One region of the Fictibacillus sp. 26RED30 genome, then DNA from elsewhere that is predicted to be linked to it. Evidence: riboswitches for the same ligand, from Rfam matches in the RefSeq annotation. Region 1 holds a riboswitch; each other region holds the start of a gene.
What was found. Region 1 has a riboswitch for S-adenosylmethionine ahead of IHV11_RS15525 (LLM class flavin-dependent oxidoreductase). Riboswitches for the same ligand answer to the same signal wherever they lie in the genome.
Positions count from the first base shown of each region.

Region 2: it holds a riboswitch for S-adenosylmethionine, as region 1 does, so the genes downstream of both, IHV11_RS07305 (MetQ/NlpA family ABC transporter substrate-binding protein) here and IHV11_RS15525 (LLM class flavin-dependent oxidoreductase) in region 1, are expected to answer to the same signal.
Region 3: it holds a riboswitch for S-adenosylmethionine, as region 1 does, so the genes downstream of both, IHV11_RS07845 (bifunctional homocysteine S-methyltransferase/methylenetetrahydrofolate reductase) here and IHV11_RS15525 (LLM class flavin-dependent oxidoreductase) in region 1, are expected to answer to the same signal.
Region 4: it holds a riboswitch for S-adenosylmethionine, as region 1 does, so the genes downstream of both, metK (methionine adenosyltransferase) here and IHV11_RS15525 (LLM class flavin-dependent oxidoreductase) in region 1, are expected to answer to the same signal.

Region 1 covers NZ_JACZDV010000002.1:572,866-578,099, reverse strand. Annotated here, with positions in the region: gene IHV11_RS15535 (DUF817 domain-containing protein) at 1-679, opposite strand, end outside; gene IHV11_RS15530 (acyl-CoA dehydrogenase family protein) at 802-1,959, opposite strand; SAM riboswitch class I at 2,242-2,354, opposite strand; SAM riboswitch class I at 2,509-2,610, shown strand; gene IHV11_RS15525 (LLM class flavin-dependent oxidoreductase) at 2,729-4,120, shown strand; partial or broken gene IHV11_RS15520 (MetQ/NlpA family ABC transporter substrate-binding protein) at 4,149-4,958, shown strand; gene IHV11_RS15515 (hypothetical protein) at 5,067-5,234, shown strand, end outside.
Region 2 covers NZ_JACZDV010000001.1:1,421,952-1,427,185, reverse strand. Annotated here, with positions in the region: gene IHV11_RS07315 (hypothetical protein) at 1-304, shown strand, start outside; gene modB (molybdate ABC transporter permease subunit) at 444-1,100, opposite strand; gene IHV11_RS07305 (MetQ/NlpA family ABC transporter substrate-binding protein) at 1,416-2,237, opposite strand; SAM riboswitch class I at 2,364-2,480, opposite strand; gene IHV11_RS07300 (alpha/beta hydrolase) at 2,528-3,334, opposite strand; SAM riboswitch class I at 3,443-3,559, opposite strand; gene IHV11_RS07295 (spore germination protein) at 3,720-5,231, shown strand.
Region 3 covers NZ_JACZDV010000001.1:1,519,223-1,524,456, forward strand. Annotated here, with positions in the region: gene IHV11_RS07820 (nitrite/sulfite reductase) at 1-201, shown strand, start outside; gene IHV11_RS07825 (DUF3906 family protein) at 216-437, shown strand; gene cobA (uroporphyrinogen-III C-methyltransferase) at 450-1,235, shown strand; gene IHV11_RS07835 (sirohydrochlorin chelatase) at 1,236-1,988, shown strand; gene IHV11_RS07840 (NAD(P)-binding protein) at 2,004-2,642, shown strand; SAM riboswitch class I at 2,644-2,758, shown strand; gene IHV11_RS07845 (bifunctional homocysteine S-methyltransferase/methylenetetrahydrofolate reductase) at 2,823-4,673, shown strand; gene metH (methionine synthase) at 4,666-5,234, shown strand, end outside.
Region 4 covers NZ_JACZDV010000001.1:528,091-533,324, forward strand. Annotated here, with positions in the region: gene IHV11_RS02615 (ABC transporter substrate-binding protein) at 1-414, opposite strand, end outside; gene IHV11_RS02620 (alpha/beta hydrolase family protein) at 575-1,372, shown strand; gene pckA (phosphoenolpyruvate carboxykinase (ATP)) at 1,441-3,024, opposite strand; SAM riboswitch class I at 3,286-3,416, shown strand; gene metK (methionine adenosyltransferase) at 3,581-4,786, shown strand; gene IHV11_RS02635 (glycosyltransferase family 4 protein) at 5,061-5,234, opposite strand, start outside.

The DNA of each region.
Region 1 (5,234 bases):
TGATCTTACCAATATGCACAAGTGACCAAGAGGCTTCTTGATTGGGATACTGCCAGGCTCCGAGAAACGTTGTAATGTTTTCAGCGATCCAGATAAAAAATCCGATCAACAAAAAGGAAAGAAGGATCGGCATTCTATAGACGCGTTCGTTGATCGTATAATGAACAACCGTCTTATAAAAGATAGGGAATAAAAGCAGAATTAGAATCCATCTGGCATCAAATAAGTAATGATGAGTAAAAAAGTTAAAGTAGATTAGTACGCATATTCCAAAAGAAAAGAGGGGATTCGGCCAGCCCTTAATCTGAAGGTCTAACCTCCGCCAGCTTTGGCAAATATAACTCGCAACACTTGCATACATAAAACCGCTGTAAAGAGGTACACCGTAGATCTTAGAATAAGCCTCTTCAGGATAGCTCCAAGACCCCATGTGAACTTTAAATAGCTCTAGAGCAAGTCCGATCAAGTGAAAGACACAGATGACTTTAAGTTCATCTATCGTTTCAAGTTTCGTTACGATCATGGCAACTTGTGTAAGGAGACAAAGAAGGAGTATGAAATCGTATCGAGGGATGAACGGAATGCTGACGAATTTTGAAAGAGCTAACGCACCAAAGATGATGACTGGAAAGATGCAAGAAAGTGCTTGTAAATAAGTGAATGTAAGAAGCGCTCTCAAATTAAACCACCCTTTTATGAGTTGATATGGAAATATATTGTATCCATAATAACCTATGGTGATCTAAATCTCATCATATAAAAAAATGTTTAGTTTAACATGAATCTGTCAGTTGACTTCTTTTACTTAAGCGCTGCATCCGCTAACGAATAGACGATCGCATCATCTGTTGGTGGATTATGAAGGCCGGCTCTTACATCTCGAAAATGCCGCTGAAGCGGATTTTGTACAGAAAGACTACGAGCCCCAACGATTCTCATCGCGAGATCAACGACCCTGTTTGCACTATTTGTTACAGAATGTTTAACGGCAGCGAGTTCTGTACCTAGATTTTGACGTTGTTCAGGGTGGTTTACCCATTTTTCAGCAACTGCATGAAGGATCGTTCTAGCTTGGAATAGCTCAAGTTCTATCTTTCCAATCTTTCTTCTCACCTCTGGTACGTCTGAGATAGGTCCCGATAAAGTGTTAGGGCTATACTCTGACGCAAATTCAATCGCGTAATTCCGCGCTGCTCTTGCGATGCCTAGGTATACAGCAGGCACCTGAAGATACCAGCCTTTAGGTATGAGGTTCTTCCCATCCTCTACGACTAGAAGATTTTCCTCACGTACATAAACGTCTTTCAAAAGGAGGTCATCACTTTTTGTTCCTCTCATAGAGATGCTGTCCCATGTTTCTTTTACAAAAACCCCTTTTTCCCGATGGTCCACTAAGAAAAATCCTTTATGATTAGTTTCTGAGATGGTAGCCGTAATGACTGAGTAATCTAGAGCTTCTGCCATAGAAGTAAAAGCTTTGCTTCCGTTGATCAACCATCCATCTGCTTTCTTGACCGCTGTTGTTGTAGGAATACCGCCTCGAGACGGACTTCCCGTCGCACGCTCTGTTTGTGCCAAGTTAATGAGTGCTTTTTGTTCAACAATTTTCCGGCTAAGATCAGCGAACGAGTTACCATTCCAATGCCGATTTTCTGCCGCCTCTAAAAGAGTACCGAGATGCCACCCAAGAGAGAGGGCAGTAGGAGCATCTCCCTCAGCTAAGTGCTCTTGAATGGTTAAGAACTCAAGTAGATTCAACCCTTTACCACCATATTCTTTTGGAATGGTAAGAGAAAGAAAGCCAGCATCCTTCAAATCTTGAAAGTTCTCATAAGGAAAAACGCCTTCTTGATCTACAAAATCTGCACGTTTCTTAAAAATTTCTTTTAGTCCTAGAGCGGTACTAACCGCTTCTTCAAAATGATCTATCTCAGTGGCTTTTCTCAAAGGTAAGCTCATAGTTCCCTCCTAAATTTTTTCAGTAAGGTTTTAGTAGATTGGTTTTGTTATTAGACATCTTTGATAGGTTGATTGGAGCGCAAGGTGCGAGACTCCTGTGGGACAAGCGGTCAGGTGAGACCCTTAAGGGCGCGAAGCGGCAAGGGGCTCACCGATTGCCCCACGGAAAGCGAGCACCTGGAGCGCAAATCATACGCTCACAAGTACAGCGAAGGACACCAAAAACAAAAAAGCCCTCTTTCAAAGACGAAAGAGGACGTAGATTCCATATGCTTACACGCTCTCTCATCTATCAGACATTCAAAAAAACATCTGCTGGAATTAGCACCTTTCTTTATAAAAAGCGGTTGCTGCAGGATCGTAGGACCAGTTCCTCCCCTGACTCTTGATAAGATATATTATTTAATTATTAGTCATCACTATAGAGGAAAAAGCAAACCACTGTCAACTAAAAACTGATTGTTAAGAAAATTATTTTATTTCTATAAATTCCATTGACAGTCTATTTTTATTCCTGTATATTTCGTAACTAAATTGAATAATATCGATTCCTTATCGAGAGAGGTGGAGGGACTGGCCCTTTGAAGCCTCGGCAACAACTATTTTTAGGATTGTGCCAATTCCAGCAGGCGAAAGCTTGAAAGATAAGAGGAAATCTATATACGTATGTTTATTTCACGTATTTTTAAACCTCTTCTCATCACTGAAGAGGTTTTTTTATTTTCTCTTGGAGCGGGGTACAAAAAAAATTGGAACGGAGGAATTTATTTTGAGTAAAGAAATTTTGTTAAACGCGTTTGAGATGACAAGTGCCATGCACAATTCTCATGGCCTTTGGAAGCACCCGGAGAACAAGAGACATAGAAGTTATAAGGATCTGAACTATTGGATCGAGTATGCGAAGCTTTTAGAAAGAGGAAAGTTTGACGCTGTATTTTTTGCGGATGTGTTAGGGATTTATGACGTTTATAAACAAAGTAAAGCTCCTTCTATTCGCGATGGGCTTCAAGTTCCATTAAACGATCCGGCACTTCTCGTGTCGGCCATGGCAAGCGTAACAGCGAACCTGTCATTTGCCGTGACGGTGAGTACAACATATGAACAGCCATTTGGCAACGCGCGTCGTTTTTCTACTTTAGACCATCTAACGAATGGGCGAATCGCATGGAATGTAGTCACTTCTTATCTGCCAAACGCGGCGAGGAATTTTGGATTGCAGAATATGATCAAGCACGATGAACGGTATAACATCGCGGATGAATATTTGGATGTTTCGTATAAGCTTTGGGAGAGCAGCTGGGAAGATGGAGCTGTTGTAGAAGATGTTGAAAACAATAAATTAGTGGATCCCGGTAAGGTACATGAGATCAATCATGAGGGGCAATACTTCAGCGTTGAAGGACCTCACTTAAGCGAGCCTTCTCTGCAGCGGACACCTGTGATCTACCAGGCGGGAACGTCTGAGCGTGGCCGTGATTTTGCGGCAAAGCATGCGGAGTGTATCTTTGTAGGTGGTCCAACACCAGAGAGAATTCGCTTTTATGCTGACGATATCCGTAAGCTCGCTGCAAAACACGGCCGAAATCCAGAAAACATTAAAATCTTTTCTTTTTTAAACGTGGTGGTAGGAAGAACCACTGAGGAAGCCGAGGAAAAATTTAAAGAGTATGCAAGTGTTTGGAGTGCTGATGCTGCAAAAGCTCAATATGGAGCAAGTGGATATGATATCGCGGAATATGAAGATTTAGATCCGGAACTTCCATTCTCGTACAATAAATCAACAGAAGGCGGACATTACAAGGCCGCTACGCTCACTACGGATGCTCCTAAACCGTTAACAATAGGTGAGGTATTGAATCGCTTCGAGTCACCTGACAGAGGTAGTTTTATAGTCGGCAATCCAGAAGAGGTAGCGGATGGTATACAAAAGCAGTTCGAAGAGTCTGGGGTGGATGGTTTCAACCTTAATCACCTCGTAACACCAGGAGACTTAGAAGCTTTCGTGGAGCTTGTTGTACCTGTTCTTCAAGAAAGAGGACTCTATAAAAAAGAGTACAACAGTGGCACGCTTCGTGAAAAACTATTCTCACCCGGACAACCGCTACTGCCAAACGATCATCCTGCAGCTAGATTTAGACCGGTGCTAACGGAAAGTAAATAAATAGAGAGTGAGTGAGGAGAGAAAACATATGAAACGATTTAACTTATTTCTTACAGCAGCTTTATTAATCGGCGTTTTAGCGGGATGTGGCGCTTCGGGTGAAAAAGAAAGTAAAGAGATCACGCTCGGCGCAACTGTGCCTTACAGCGACATGCTTGAAAAAGGTGTGAAGCCATACCTAGAGAAAAAAGGATACAGCGTTGAAGTGAAAGAGTTTAATGATTATGTACAACCGAACATCTCTTTAAAGAGCGGTTCGCTAAATGCAAACCTGTTTCAGCATAAAGTGTACATGGACGCTTTTTCAGAAGAGAATGATATGAAACTAGCTTAAGTTGTTACCGTACCCACTGCACCAATCGGTATCTATTCTAAAAAATTCAAGTCTATAGACGAAATCAAGCCTGGAAGTACGGTTTCACTAGCCAATGATCCTACGAATTTAGCAAGAGGACTTACTGTTTTGAGAGACAATGGACTAATTGAGATCGATTCTTCAGCAAACCCGTTAAGAGTCTCAGAAAAAGATGTGACAAAAAATCCAAAGAACTTGAAGTTCCAGCCTGTTGAAGCTGCTCAAACTCCAAGAACGCTAGACTCGGTAGATCTAGCTGCGGTAAACGGAAACTTTGCAATTTCATCGGGTCTAGATCTAAAGGATGCGCTTGTAAAAGATAAACTTCCAGAGGAGATCATCAATCGAATCGTTGTGCTAGAGAAAGATAAGAATTCACAGCTGGCAAAAGATCTTAAAGACGCAGTAGAATCCGACTCGTTCAAAAAAGTCATACAAAGTGATTTTGAAGAGTTTCATAAGCCAGATTGGATGAACAAGTAACTCCATAAAAAATCAGCTTATTATTTCGTGGAAATGCTGTACGAAAGCCGTTACCAACTCTCTTAAATGCTCATAGAATACGTTATGTTGACTCAAGGGGGGATTAATATGAGTAACTGCCCGCACTGTGGCCTTTTCCGATACGATTTAAGTGGCTGTATCTGTTCTGATAAAGATTTTAATAGTGATTGGAATCAAAGATACATTGAAGAAATCTTCAATCCAAACAACAATCAGGTGAATGGATCTAAAAAGACGAGACGTCAGAATCTCTTA
Region 2 (5,234 bases), on a different contig from region 1:
AATCATTGGAACCATTGCAGCTGCGATTGCTTTTGCACACACCGTATTTCAACTCTACGAAGATATTGGTGACTATGAAGCTAGAAAATTCAACGTGGTAGAAGGAATTCCTTCCTCTTTAACGTATGGCTCGAAAAATGGTCCTGACTATGTCTCTTCCATAATGATTGATAATAAAAAAATTAATGTAGCACATTTGAATATCAAGGCTAAGACTTACAAAGATCATTTCAAAGGCAAATCCATTCGATTGAAATATCTTTCTCATAGTAAGTTTGCGGTAAGTATAGAAAAAAGCGAATAAGTACATCACATGGGATGAGAGCCTTAAAAAAACACAGCCCTCTTTAGAGAAGCTGTGTTTTCATCATTCACTTGCTGTGAGGAGAATGGTTTTATACCAATGTGTGTTGTTTCAAAATCATTGCATATCCTTTTTCATGCTAAGTTCTTATGCGATTTACAGCGACTAACATTAAAAATGATATACCAATAACACTTCCTACCCACATCCATGCAAGATCCATATTTCCTGATTCGATCGCGATATAGATTGCGGTGGATATCGTTTGTGTTTTTCCAGGTATGTTTCCGGCAAACATTAATGTTGCACCAAACTCACCTAGTGCGCGAGCAAAACTTAGAATAGCACCTGATGTGATAGCTCTAACAGATAATGGAACAGAGATTTTTCGCAATACATCCCACTCATTAGCTCCATCTACTCGCGCTGCGTTTTCGATGTCTGCGTCAATAGATTCAAACCCGGCTTTTGCGGATTGATACATGAGTGGAAATGCCACAACTGCAGACGCAATAACGGCTGCCCACCATGTAAACATGATCGGCTGATTAAAGAGCCACTCTACAAGCTGTCCCCCGGGACCATTTCGACCGAACAAAACGATTAACAAGAAACCTATCACCGTTGGGGGTAGTACGAGCGGAAGTAGAAATATTGTTTCGATTAACGTTTTCCCTTTAAACTTCTGGTGAGCCATGATCCTTCCGAAAAATAAGCCGGCTAGGATCACAATCAGTGAAGCTGTCACCGCTATGCCAAGTGATAATTTGACCGGTGACCAAAAATCTATTGCCATTTCCTTTTCCACCCGCTTATTCCATTGATTTATATGTTGTATTCATCTGTCTTCATCATATCATATCGCTCATTGCTGGTGATGAAAGATGCTGATATTGTCGAATGACCTTTATTTTTGAGTTTAGACTTAATTCATGTCTAGTTTGACTTAATCAATGATCAGAACGACTTAATTTTTCTGAGTAAGACTTAATTTTTCTTATTTAGACTTAATTTTCAAAAAAAATGCTCATCGGATGCCTTAAAAACATCTGTAAATGAAAAAAGCTGCTTAGATGAGTGGATTTCACCCATCTAGTCAGCTAATTCATCCTTATTCTTTAACAGCTAGCACTGAACCTTTGTACTCTTTATCAATAAAATCGGTAATTTCTTTTGAATGAAGCACTTCTAACAACGTTTTGATAGATTTCTTCTCTTTGTCGCCATCACGAACTGTGATGATATTCGCAAATGGTGAATCGGATCCTTCAAGTGCGATTGAATCTTTCTTCGGGTTCAAATCTGCATCAATCGCATAGTTAGTGTTAATGACGATCGCATCGCCTTCATCGTTCTCATAAGCTTTTGTTAAAAGACCAGGATCAATATCTGCTACAAATTCTAGGTTTTTTGGATTTTCTACAATGTCGCTTATCTGTGCTTCATACCCTTTTCCTTCTTTTAGTTTGATTAGTCCTTCTGCTTCAAAAATTGAAAGGATACGACCGTGCTCAGCAATTGAATTGCTTAGAATTACTTTCCCACCATTTGGAATGTCTTTTAATGATTTATGTCTTTTTGAGTAAACACCCATCGGCTCTAAGTGAACAGCTCCGGCGTTTTCAAATTTATACTTCGGATTATCTTTCACTTGCTGAGTTAAATATGGAATGTGCTGAAAATAGTTTGCATCTATTTCTTTTTCATAAAGTGATTTATTCGGTAAGATATAGTCTTGGAATTTCACAATTTCTAATTCTATGCCCTTTTCCTCTAAAAGCGGCTTCGCTTCTTCTAATATTTCAGCATGCGGTACATTTGATGCTCCAACTACTAGCTTTTCTGTTTTTTCTCCACCACTTGTAGATGAGCCACAAGCTGCTAATACGAATACTGCCAAACTTGCGAGTAATACTTGGATGATTCTTTTCATGTTCTGATCCCCTATCCATTAGTTTCTATATATTCTTTGATAAAAGCTCTTGTAAGAGGTGGTAAAAAAAACCTCCTGATCTCATAAAAGAGACAGAAGGCTTTTCGAAAAAAATTTCCGATTATCCTCTCATCTCTCAGTGTGACCACTGTTAGATTTAGCACCGTTTTCATGTTGGCTGTTCAACATGAATGGTTGCCGGGCTTCATAGGGCTAATTCCCTCCACCTGCTCTCAATAAGAGTATTCCTATCAAATTACTTTGTATTATTACAGGTATTCAAAGGAAAGTCAAACACTTTTTTTCAAATTATTCTGAACAGATTCTTTATCGTTTTTTAACAACCATTCAGAAGTAGATCTTATGAGAAGATCAAAATGCTTAATGGAAGAATACGTATGATTTGCGCCTTCGATTAGTTCCATAGATTTTGACCCGCCTTTAACCTTCTTTGATTCTTTATAATAGACCGAACAGTAATCTGAAGGAATTACTGGGTCACCCGTTCCATGAATAAATAATGCGCTTCCTCTAAACTTTTTGATAGCTTCTAATGGGGAGAAAGCTTGAAGAGAAAGTAAAAATTCTTCCGTTATGGCATATCCTAAATGATCAATTACAGGATGCTCACCATTGTAACCAACGATTTCTTTGATATCAGCAAAGGGATTCCCTACAGCGGACCAAGTGATCACATTATTAATTCTTTCATCATCCGCTGCCGTGCAAACCGCAACAGCCCCACCTAAACTATGTCCGATTAGTGTTATGGCATGCTCATTAATACATGTCAGTTTGCTTCCAAATGAAATTGCTTCTTTCGTCTGATCAATAAAACAAGCAAACTCATTATCTCCATATTCCCCTTCACTCTCACCGCAGCCAGCATAATCAAACCTCAGTACAGCAAACCCATGTTTAACAAGTGCTTGAGCTGTTTTTACAAACAGACGGTCTACTCCAATTCGTGTACTCGTAAAACCGTGGCAAATGATGATCAAAGGGAACTTCTTTTCACCTTCAACGCTCCATTTAGGAAAATGAATAGTGTAAGCCAATTTTCTCCCTTTCCACGATATACAATCCGACGTAACCATATCACCCACTCCTTTTTTCTCTATTGAAATTCACTTATCAAGCATCATAGACGAAAAAAAACCGTGTTCACTTAGAGAACACGGTTCCATACTTAAAATCCGTTCGTTCTCTCATCTCTCAGCAAAACTGCTGTTAGATTTAGCACCGTTTCGGTCAAAACAAAGTTCATCCGATGGTTGCCGGGCTTCATAGGGCTAATTCCCTCCACCTGCTCTTAATAAGAGTTTGGTTATTAATTTAATGATAATCATAGGCTAATTGTTAATGGTTGTCAATGTTATATACCATAACGGCACATTCAACCTTACAGAATATATTTATGTACCTAGGAAATGCTAAACAAATGTAGTAGTTTCACGACGTAATAACGAACGGGTGATATCAATGATATTTTTTAAGAAGAAAAAGAAAAAACAACAAGAATCAAATAGCGTTTCTACAAAAGATTCATTGACATTCCCAGAGCTTATGAAAAAGCTAACGGCTTCCGCTGACTTTTCTACCGTTAAGCAATCATCACTCAGCACATTTTATATCTCTTATTATAAAACCCTTGTAAATCCTGAATTTGTTCATCGTGATTTATTACCGTATATAACAGAAATCCCTCTTAAAAACTTAGACGATATTCAGAAGCATCTACCGTTAGATGGAATGGTCAAAACGAATGATGTTCATGACATCGCGAACAAAGTAACAGCAGGCTTCATTCTCATTCAAATGAACAAAGACGACCCTGAAGGTTTGCTCGTTCCGAGTCTATCAACTGAAAACAGACAGATCTCGATTCCTGAAACTGAATTTAGCGTTGTTGGCCCAAAGGAAGCATTCGTTGAATCATTAGATACCAACCTAAATTTAATTCGCAAACGACTTCCCATTCCAGAATTTACAGTAAAAGAAGTTAGGGTTGGAAAACTTTCAAAAACGAGAGTAGCAATTATCTACATCGACGGAATCGCTGATGAAGAAAATGTGAATACCGCTATTCAGCGTGTTAACGATATCGAATACGACCATGTCGTAGATAGTTCTTATATCAATCAAATGATTTCAGACAACGAGAACTCTCCTTTTCCACAGCTCATCGATACAGAACGACCAGATCGAGTGGCGAGTGTTCTATCTGAAGGAAAAGTGGCGATTATGGCTGACGGATCACCACATGCATTGACTGGTCCAACAACGATCGTAGAGTTCTTTTCGGCATTTGAAGATTATTTTCTCAATTGGACGCTCGCTTCTGTTATTCGATTGATCAGATTGATGGCGGTTATGTTCTCTGTGTTATCTTCGCCGCTTTATGTAGCTGTTTTAACGTTTCATTATGAGATGATTCCAGAAAACCTTCTAGCTACACTTGTGGCTTCACGTAACGATATTCCGTTCCCGCCTATATTAGAAGCTATCGTACTAGAGCTTTCGATTGAATTACTTCGTGAAGCTGGTGCGAGATTACCATCTAAAGTCGGCCAAACGATCGGTATCGTTGGAGGTATCGTTATCGGAACGGCAGCGGTTCAAGCTGGTTTAACAAGTAACGTTCTGTTGATTATTGTAGCTCTAGCCGCACTCGCTTCTTTTACAACACCTGTGTATCAGATGAGTAACACGATTCGATTACTTCGCTTTCCTTTTTTATTATTTGCACAGTTCTTAGGTCTACTTGGTGTTGCGATCTGTTTTGCATTTATTGTTTCACATCTATTAAAGCTTACTTCTCTCGGAAGACCTTACATCGCACCCCTATATCCACTTCGTGCAAATGACTTAAAAGATGCACTAATACGAATGCCGTTCAGTATGCAAAATAGCCGTCCGTCTTTATTAAGACCACAAGATAAGGCAAGAATGAATAAAAAACGCGCAACAGCAAAGCATGACATAGAGGACTAAAAA
Region 3 (5,234 bases), on a different contig from region 1:
GGAGGAAAGTTTAATGAAAAGCTAAAAGGAAAGTTTCATGCAGATTCACTTGACGAGGTACTTTTACGATTCCTTACTGGATTTAAAGAAAAGAAACTTCCATCCGAAAGCTTTTTTGACTATATAGACCGAATGGGACTTCAACAGCTTCAAATAGAACTGGACCGAATCGCAGAAGAGTTAGAAGAAAAAGTCTCATAAAAGGGGGTCTTTCTATGTATTTATACCGTTTTGAAGTGATTTTGAAATCAGAGGTTATTCCTGTTGTGATAGCCGCTTCAACAGACGAACAGGCTTTTCAGTTGGTTGACATCGAGCTCGAGAAGTACTTTTTGAAACAGCCTGAAGTTGATGAGATCTCTCTTTATGAAAAGAAACGTATTCGTACAGGGAACGGATTTGTGCTCTATGAACGTGAAACAATATTAAATTCTTAAGGAGTGATGATGATGGGAAAAGTGTATCTTGTCGGAGCTGGTCCGGGAGATCCAGGGTTGATAACCGTAAAAGGTTTGCGTTGTATACAGGAAGCGGATGTCATTTTATATGATCGATTAGTAAACAAAGAACTGCTCTCTTATGCAAAAAACGATTGCGATTTAATTTATTGCGGTAAACTGCCAAACTACCATTTCATGAAGCAAGAGACGATCAACAGTTTCTTAGTTAAACACGCTCAGAAAGGAAAAGTAGTAACTCGCCTAAAAGGTGGCGATCCCTTCGTGTTTGGAAGAGGAGGAGAAGAAGCAGAAACACTTGCCAGAAGTCGCATACCGTTTGAGGTCATTCCAGGGATAACATCAGGGATTGCAGCACCAGCTTATGCGGGCATACCTGTTACACATCGAAACATCGCTTCAAGCTATGCAGTCGTTACAGGTCATCGCAAAAAAGGCGAAGAAGATGAACTGAAATGGGAAAGTCTAGCGAACGGTATTGATACGTTAGCGATCTATATGGGAGTGGGCAACCTAGGTTATATTTGCGAACAGTTAACGAAAAACGGAAAAAGTAAAGAAACACCCGTTGCTCTCGTTCAATGGGGTTCCTTAGAAAGTCAACGAACCGTTACAGGTACACTCGATACGATTGAAGATATTGTGGTTAGAGAACATATTGAGAATCCCAGTATGATCATTGTTGGTGAGGTCGTTCGTCTTCGCAGTGAACTGAAATGGTTTGAACAGCTGAACGATGAACGGAATAAGCTTGCTGACGTTAGAGAGGCATTGTAAATGAAGGCATTGCTCTTTATCTGTCACGGTACAAGATTGGAAAAAGGACGTATGGAAGCAGAAGAATTTGTGAGACTCTGTATGGCTCAAGTTGATGTGTCCATTAAGGAGATTTGTTTTCTAGAGCTTAGTGAACCCTCTATCGCTCAAGGGTTTGAAACCTGTATAGAAAAAGGAGCAACAAGCATCTCTGTCATTCCTGTGTTCTTATTAAGTGCGAACCATATAAAAAAAGACATACCGAAAGAACTTCAGCAACTGCAGGCTACATATCCAGAAGTTGAAGTGAATTACGGACGCCCTTTCGGTGTACATGAAGCCATTTCCCATTTGTTATGGGAGAAGATCATCAAAAGCGCAGTTACGTTAAGAAAAAATTCACATGTCCTTCTAGTGGGCAGAGGTAGCACCGATCAAGATGTAAAGCGGGACCTAGAAGCAATAGCATCTAACGTTCAAAATCATTATGGAATTCCTAGTATTCAAGCTTGTTTTCTAACTGGTTCAGAACCAAGCTTTGAGGAAGCACTCTGGAGTAGTAGCGAATCATATGAGCAGGTTATCGTTGTGCCTTATCTTCTATTTTCAGGACTATTAATAAATGGGATGAAACATACGATAACTCGCTATCAGCAGCAGACCACACAAAACGTAGCTCTTTGTGACACCCTTGGCTACCATCCTATCCTTAAAGACGTTTTACTCACGCGTATCCATGAAACACTTGAAACAAAGAAGTATGCATGTTCTTAAAAAGAGAGGAATGCTATGTATCCTATTCACATAAATTTGTCTGGTAGAACGGTTGTAGTAGCTGGCGGTGGTCTAGTAGCACATCGTAAAATTAATGATTTATTGAATGAAGAGGCAATAATTACAGTAATCAGCCCAGCAGCTGTTAAAGAAATTCAAGAATGGCATGCTGAACGAAAGCTGACTTGGATCGAAAGAGAAGTGGAACGTGCAGATTTGGAAGAAGCGTTTCTAATCATTGCTGCAACCAATAGTAAAGAGATGAATTCTTGGATTGCAGAACAAACAACTTCGAAACAGCTTGTGAATGTTGTTGACCAACCAGACCTGGGTAACTTTATTGTTCCTAGTGTCGTAAAGAGAGGGAAACTCATTTTATCAGTTTCTACTTCTGGAGCTAGTCCAAGTTTATCTAAATCGATAAAAAAAGAGCTTCAACAAAAATACAGTGAAGACTATGAAACGTATTTAGATTTTTTATTTCAATGTAGATCTATCATTAAGAAGGAATATCCGGAAAAAAATCGAAAAGACTTATTAACAAAGCTAACAGATCGGTCCTTTTTATATAACGAAGAAAAGCAACGCGCGTATAAACAGGAATTAATAAAGAAAATAGATCGCAATTTAGTAAACGAACCAATAAATGAATAAATCCTTATCAAGAGAGGTAGAGGGAGCGGCCCTATGAAACCTCAGCAACCAGCAGCTACTAGCTGAAAAGGTGCTAATTCCTGCAAGTTCAATTCTTGAACTTGTAAAGATAAGAAGACCCCGACGCTCAAAAAGTCTTCTTTTATAGAAGGCTTTTTATTTTTTATATAGGAGGCTGTCATGAGTTTAATCACAGACTTAAAACAAAACAAGATATTAATCGGTGATGGGGCGATGGGAACCCTTCTGTATTCGTACGGATCCGACTTTTGTTACGAAGAGTTAAATCTTTCTCAAGAAGAGCAGATCTATAATATCCATCGTGCTTATTTAGATGCAGGTGCTGATATCATTCAAACCAATACGTATGCAGCGAACTATTCAAAGCTCGAACGCTATGGGCTTCAAGATCACGTAAAAGAGATTAATAAAGCGGCTGTTCAGATCGCCAGAAAAGCTGCTCATAAAGAATATGTTGTAGGTACGATCGGTGGCATACGCGGTATAAAACCAAATAGCATTTCTCTTGATGAGATCAAGCGCAGTTTTCGCGAGCAGCTGTATTGTTTGTTGATGGAGAATGTAGATGGCATCCAATTAGAAACCTATTATGACCTTGAAGAATTAGAAACGGTTTTACAAATTGCTAGAAAAGAAACATCACTTCCGATTATTGCTCAAGTGTCATTACAGGAAGTCGGCTTTATGCAGGACCGCACTCCCATTTCAGAAGCTTTGACCTCTTTAGAGAACATTGGTGCTGATGTTGTGGGATTAAACTGTCGTCTAGGGCCTTATCACATGCTGATGACGCTTGAAGAAGTTGCATTACCAAATAAGGCAATTCTTTCAGCGTTTCCTAATGCATCGCTTCCTTCTTATACAGATGGCCGTTTTAATTATGAGGGGGACGCTGACTATTTTAAAGAATGTGCCCGTTTGTTCAGGCAGCAAGGAGTTCGTCTACTAGGCGGATGTTGTGGTACGACGCCTGCTCATATACATGCCTTCTCTAGTGAACTTAAAAACTTAGAACCTGTAACAGAAAAAGAAGTGAAACAAAGAAAGCGAAAAGTTGTCATACAGACAGCATCAAAATCGAAATATGTACCATTAAGTGAAGTAGTAAAGAAGAAGCAATCCATTATTGTTGAACTAGATCCACCACGTAAATTAGATACGTCACGTTTTATGGAAGGAGCAAAGGCGTTAAAAGAAGCGGGAATCGATGCACTTACCCTCGCTGATAACTCGCTTGCTTCACCCCGTGTTTGTAACTCTGCACTAGGGTCCATTGTGCAGTCCCAACTTAACCTTCGTCCGCTCGTTCATATTACGTGCCGCGATAGAAATTTAATCGGTCTTCAGTCTCATTTGATGGGGCTTCACACGCATGGGATTCATGAAATACTAGCTGTAACTGGAGATCCCGCAAGCGTCGGAGATTTCCCAGGTGCGTCGTCTGTATATGATGTCACTTCATTTGAACTGATCAAGCTCATCAAGCAGTTTAATAAAGGATTATCTCTATCAGGGAAAGAACTTGGCGAAAAAACATCCTTTACGGTCGGAGCGGCTTTTAACCCAAACATCCGGTCCATGGATAAAGCCGTTGAGCGGTTAGAGAAGAAAATCGCATATGGCGCAGATTACTTTATCAGCCAGCCTGTTTTTTCAGAGCAAAGACTAATTGAAACGTATGAGGCTACAAAGCACATTGATAAACCGATCTATATTGGAATCATGCCGTTAACCTCTTCACGAAACGCAGAGTTTCTTCACCATGAAGTTCCTGGCATCAAACTTTCTGATTCTGTACGTGATCGCATGGGCAAGTATAAAGATGATCCACAACAGGCGTGCGAAGAAGGCTTATTGATTGCCAAGTCGTTATTAGACACAGCTATGGAACTCTTTAACGGCATCTATCTGATCACACCATTTATGCGGTACGAGCTAACCGTAGAATTAGCACAATATGCACGAGCTAACCATCCATCACTTTTAACCAGGAGGTCACAGAATGCCTAAGTCATCAATAGAAAAACAGCTAAAATCAAAGATCTTAATCATGGATGGTGCGATGGGAACGATGCTTCAAGAAGCGGAACTCACTCCAGAAGATTTTGGCGGTGAAGCTTATGACGGTTGTAATGAGTATCTAAATGTAACGGCACCTGATGTTATCGAATCCATTCATTATAAATATCTTGAGGCGGGCGCTGATATCATTGAAACGAATACATTCGGGGGCACGAATCTTGTACTGGATGAATACGAACTAGGATATAGAGCATACGAGATCAATAAGCTTGGAGCAGAAATAGCAAGGAAAGCCGCTGATACTGTTTCAACAGAAAAGTGGCCGCGTTTTGTTGCCGGTTCACTCGGACCGACCACAAAAACGCTCAGTGTTACGGGCGGTACGACGTTTGATCTGTTAAGAGATGCATATGCCGAACAAGCACGAGGATTGATTGACGGAGGTGCAGATCTTCTTCTCTTAGAGACAAGCCAAGATATGCTGAATGTAAAAGCTGGCTTTTTAGGGATCGAGCAAGCTATTGAACAAACGGGAAAAAGAATCCCACT
Region 4 (5,234 bases), on a different contig from region 1:
TATACCAAACTCACCTGCCATCTGTGGCATGCCGCCTTTACGCTGGCCTAAAAAAGTACTGCCTTTTAATTGATCCCACGAAAAGAATTCCGGCTTTTTCCTTGCAACCAAGAAAGTACCGTCTGTCTGAGTGAGTTGTGCAAAGTTAATAACAGGGTCAGTTGATTCTTGTGCATGTACATAGATTGTTGTTTCAGAACCAACGAGTGCTACGTCTGCTCCATCAGATAGAAGAGCCGTCATCGTTTTGTCGCCGCCCCAGGTGGTAGTCAGCTCGACGTCCAAACCTTCTTCTTTAAAAAAGCCTTTTTCTATGGCAACATATTGTGGAGCGTAAAAAATGGATCGTGTTACTTCGGCGATTCTGATCTTATCTTTTTTAGGGCTTGAGGTATTGCACCCTGCCAGCAGCATGGAGAAAGCTAGTAAACAAGTAAAAAGTAGCATTAGTTTTCTTTTGAAATATTTCATATTGGATCCTCCTGCACATAGGAATGAAGTCATGACTTTTATGTAATAATGTATGTGATTGGTGCAAATGTGTGTTTGCCCACAAAAATAAAGGAGTGTAGGAATGAAAAAGGCAAAAATGATAGAGTGGCAGCGATTTCCTTCTCCGCATCCTACCATTCGTTTGTATGTAGTTACTTATTTAAATGATGGGTTAAAAATAAAAGGACTAGCAGCATTACCAGAAGGGAAAGGACCTTTTCCGGGTTTCCTTTATCTCAGGGGCGGAATCAAGTCCGTTGGCATGGTCAGAATTGCTAGGATCATTCAGTTTGCCTCACAAGGATTTGTTGTGATGGCTCCCTATTATCGTGGAAATCTAGGGGGGGAAGGCAACGAAGATTTTGCTGGGGAAGATCGAACAGATGCATTTGCAGCTTATGAAGTTTTGAAGCAGTTTCCAAAAGTAGATGAAGAGGATATTCATGTGTTCGGATTTTCTCGTGGCGGTCCTATGGCATTGTTTACGGCAATGAAATATCCTGAGATACGTTCTGTCGTAACATGGGGCGGTGTGACTGATATGGCTATCACGTATGCAGAGAGAGAGGATCTGCGCAGGATGATGAAGAGAGTTATTGGAGGAACACCAGAGAAATATCCAGAAGAATTTGAATGGCGATCGCCGCTTAATTATTGTGAAGAATTAGATACACCCTTACTTTGCATTCACGGTATGAAGGATGAGAATGTAACCGTCGAACACACACTTAAGATAGAAAAAAGATTAAAAGAACTCAAAAAGCCATGTGAAACATGGATCTATCCTGAATACACCCATTATTTTCCTCCAAAAGAGAACCGGAAGATTACATATGCTTTATGCGCATGGATGAAAGGACATGGAAAAGGAGCTGAATGAGATTTTAGCTCCTTTTCATAAATGAAAAAACCTTCCATTGCTAGAATGGAAGGTCATTATTCCGTGTATTAAACGAGCGGTCCAGCTTGAGAAATCTCAGCTGATACAGACTTGAATTTTTCAAAGTTCGCATTAAATTGACCAGCAAGTTCTTTCGCTTTCACATCATAAGCGTCTTGATCACTCCATGTTTTCTTCGGTTGAAGAACTTGGTCTGGTACCCCAGGGCAATGTGTTGGGATATGAAGCCCAAAAATAGGATCTACTACTGTTTCAACTGAGGCAAGCTCGCCTTCTAGAGCAGCCTGCACCATTGCACGTGTATGACCTAGGTTCATACGACTTCCAATACCGTACTCTCCACCAGACCAGCCTGTGTTAACAAGGTAAACTTGAACGTTGTGCTGATCAATTTTCTTGCCAAGCATCTCAGCATAAACGGTAGCAGGAAGTGGCAGGAATGGAGCGCCAAAGCAAGTTGAGAAAGTAGCTTGTGGTGATGTTACGCCTCTTTCTGTTCCTGCAAGTTTGCTCGTGTATCCTGATAGGAAATGATACATCGCTTGCTCTTTAGTAAGTTTGCTGATCGGAGGCAGTACACCGAATGCATCAGCAGTTAAGAAGATGATTGTATTCGGGTGTCCTGCGACACTTGGTTGAATAATATTAGGAATAGCATCAACAGGATAAGCAGCACGTGTGTTTTCTGTTAGTGAAGAATCTTTATAATCTGCTTCTCTTGTAACTGAATCGATCATAACATTCTCCAAAACGCTTCCAAAACGAATCGCATTCCAGATCTGTGGTTCTTTTTCTTTAGAAAGATCGATTGTTTTAGCATAACATCCACCTTCGATATTGAAGACACCGGTGTTAGCCCAACCATGCTCATCATCTCCGATTAAGCGACGGTTCGGATCTGCTGATAATGTAGTTTTACCAGTTCCAGATAGTCCGAAGAATAAAGCTACATCTCCTTCATTCCCAACGTTGGCAGAGCAGTGCATAGATAGGATGCCTTTTTCAGGAAGAATGTAGTTCATGACAGAGAATACAGATTTTTTGATTTCACCTGCGTACTCAGTACCACCGATAAGGACAATTTTCTTTTCAAAAGAGACGATAATAAATGTTTCTGAGTTAGTTCCATCTTCAGCCGGATTAGCTTGAAATCCTGGTGCTGAAATCACTGTGAATTGAGATTCATGAGAACCTAGCTCATCGTGGTTCGGGCGCACAAACATTTGGTGAGCAAAAAGGTTATGCCATGCATACTCGTTAATTACTTGGATAGGTAGGCGATACTCGCGGTCCGCACCAGCAAACCCTTTAAATACGAATAGTTCTTCTTTATTGCTTAAGTATTGGAGTACTTTTTTGTATAATTTATCAAAGTTTTCTGGTGAAAATGGTTTATTTACCTTTCCCCAATCGATTGAATCTTTAATGGAAGCATCTTCAACGATAAATTTATCCTCAGGGGAACGGCCTGTATATTTCCCCGTTGTAGCTTGAAGTGCTCCTGTGGATGTAAGGATGCCCTCGTTGCGCTGAAGAGATTTTTCTACTAAAACCGGAACAGGTAAGTTCTGGTGAGTTGTTTCACGGGTCACAAGATCGTTTAAGGTTGTCGTAAATTCCAATGTATTCATATGAGACAGTACCATCCTTTATCCTAGAGTGATATATTCGAAAATTAGTATAACACATTGATTTAAATAATGTATACTATTTTATGAAAGTGCATCAAAAAAGTTCTTACTTCTGAAAAAAAGAACAAAATGTTGTGAATTATCCATCTTATTTAAAACGCTTTCATTCTATAGAATATAATACTCCAAACTTATTGCTATTCATAGGGTTTTCTATTGACAGAGGTGAAGCATTACGCTATCATATTTCGAGAACGGCTACTCTTATTCTGAGTAGGTGGAGGGACAGGCCCTATGAAACCCAGCAACCGACATGAAAGTGGCAATAATAACGCTACTGGAAATGAAAAGGTGCTAACCTGCAAGGTGAAAATAACCTTGGACAATAAGAGGTTGAAGGCATTTTGGTTTTATAAACCTTTTCCCTCGTGAATGTATGTGAGACAGGGAAGGGCTTTTTTTATGCCTTTTTCAGGTTAAGAACATAAACTGTGTAAAATAGATAAGAATAAAGTACCGTATCATACTCAAAAGCAGTTAAAGGGAGGATATTAACTTGTCCAAAAAAGTTAGTCGTCGTTTATTTACATCAGAATCCGTTACAGAAGGCCATCCAGATAAAATCTGTGACCAAATCTCAGATGCGATTCTAGATGAAATTTTAGCTAATGATGCAAATGCTCGTGTAGCATGTGAAACATCTGTAACTACAGGTCTTGTACTTGTTGCAGGTGAGATCACAACTTCTACTTATGTAGACATCCCAAAAGTTGTACGTGAGACAATTAAAGAAATCGGTTATGACCGTGCCAAATATGGTTTCGATTCTGAAACATGTGCAGTACTAACTTCTATCGATGAGCAATCTGCTGATATCGCGATGGGTGTTGATCAAGCTCTTGAAGCAAGAGAAGGTTCTATGACAGATGCTGAGATCGAAGCGATCGGTGCAGGTGACCAAGGTCTAATGTTCGGATATGCTTGTAACGAAACAGAAGAGCTTATGCCTCTACCAATCTCACTAGCTCATAAATTATCTCGTCGTCTTACAGAGGTTCGTAAGTCTGAAGAGATTCCTTACTTGCGTCCAGATGGAAAAACTCAAGTAACTGTTGAATATGATGAGAACGACAAACCTGTACGTATTGACACAATCGTAATTTCTACTCAGCACCACCCTGAGAACACACTTGAAGAAATTCAAAGAGACATCAAAGAAAAAGTAATCACGCCGGTTGTTCCTGCTGAACTAATCGACGAGAACACAAAATACTTCATCAACCCAACGGGCCGTTTCGTAATCGGCGGACCACAAGGTGATGCTGGACTTACTGGCCGTAAAATCATCGTAGATACATACGGTGGATATGCTCGTCACGGTGGTGGTGCATTCTCTGGTAAGGACGCGACTAAAGTTGACCGTTCTGCTGCTTATGCTGCTCGTTATGTTGCTAAAAACATCGTAGCATCAGGTCTTGCTGACAAAGTTGAAGTTCAGCTTGCTTATGCAATTGGTGTTGCTCAACCAGTATCAATCGCTGTAAACACGTTTGAAACAGGTAAAGTTTCTGAAGAAGTTCTTGTAGAACTAGTTCGCAACAACTTCGACCTTCGTCCGGCTGGAATCATTAAGATGCTTGATCTTCGCCGTCCGATCTACAAGCAAACTGCTGCATACGGCCACTTTGGACGTACTGACATCAACCTTCCTTGGGAGAACACAGATAAAGCTGCAGAGCTTAAGAAACAAGCAAATATTTAATAACATATAACATGTTAAACCAGACTTCCTTTTGGAAGTCTGGTTTTTTTAGTGGTTAGTTTAGAAGGTTATGTCGAAAATCGGATAAAAAATTTTATGTACGGAATTATTCGCTAGTTTTACGGATAAATGTTCTTTATCTGCGGATATAATTGTGATTACCTCGTAAAAAAAATTTGTGTATCTTCCAAACGAACATCTTAATCGCTAATGTTCATTTGGAAGATAGCTTTATTTTATCCTCGTATTTTCATATCCTCTTACCTATTCACCGCTACGCAATGATCGTTTTATTTTTATTCTTCGTATAAATAACTTCTTCATACTGCATTAAAAGGTTCCCGAAAATAGCTGACCAAGATTGAGTCATCGCATAATTTCTTGCTTTTCGTTTCATAGAGCCTAAGAGCATAGGATCTTCCATAATAGAAACGATATTTTGTATGAA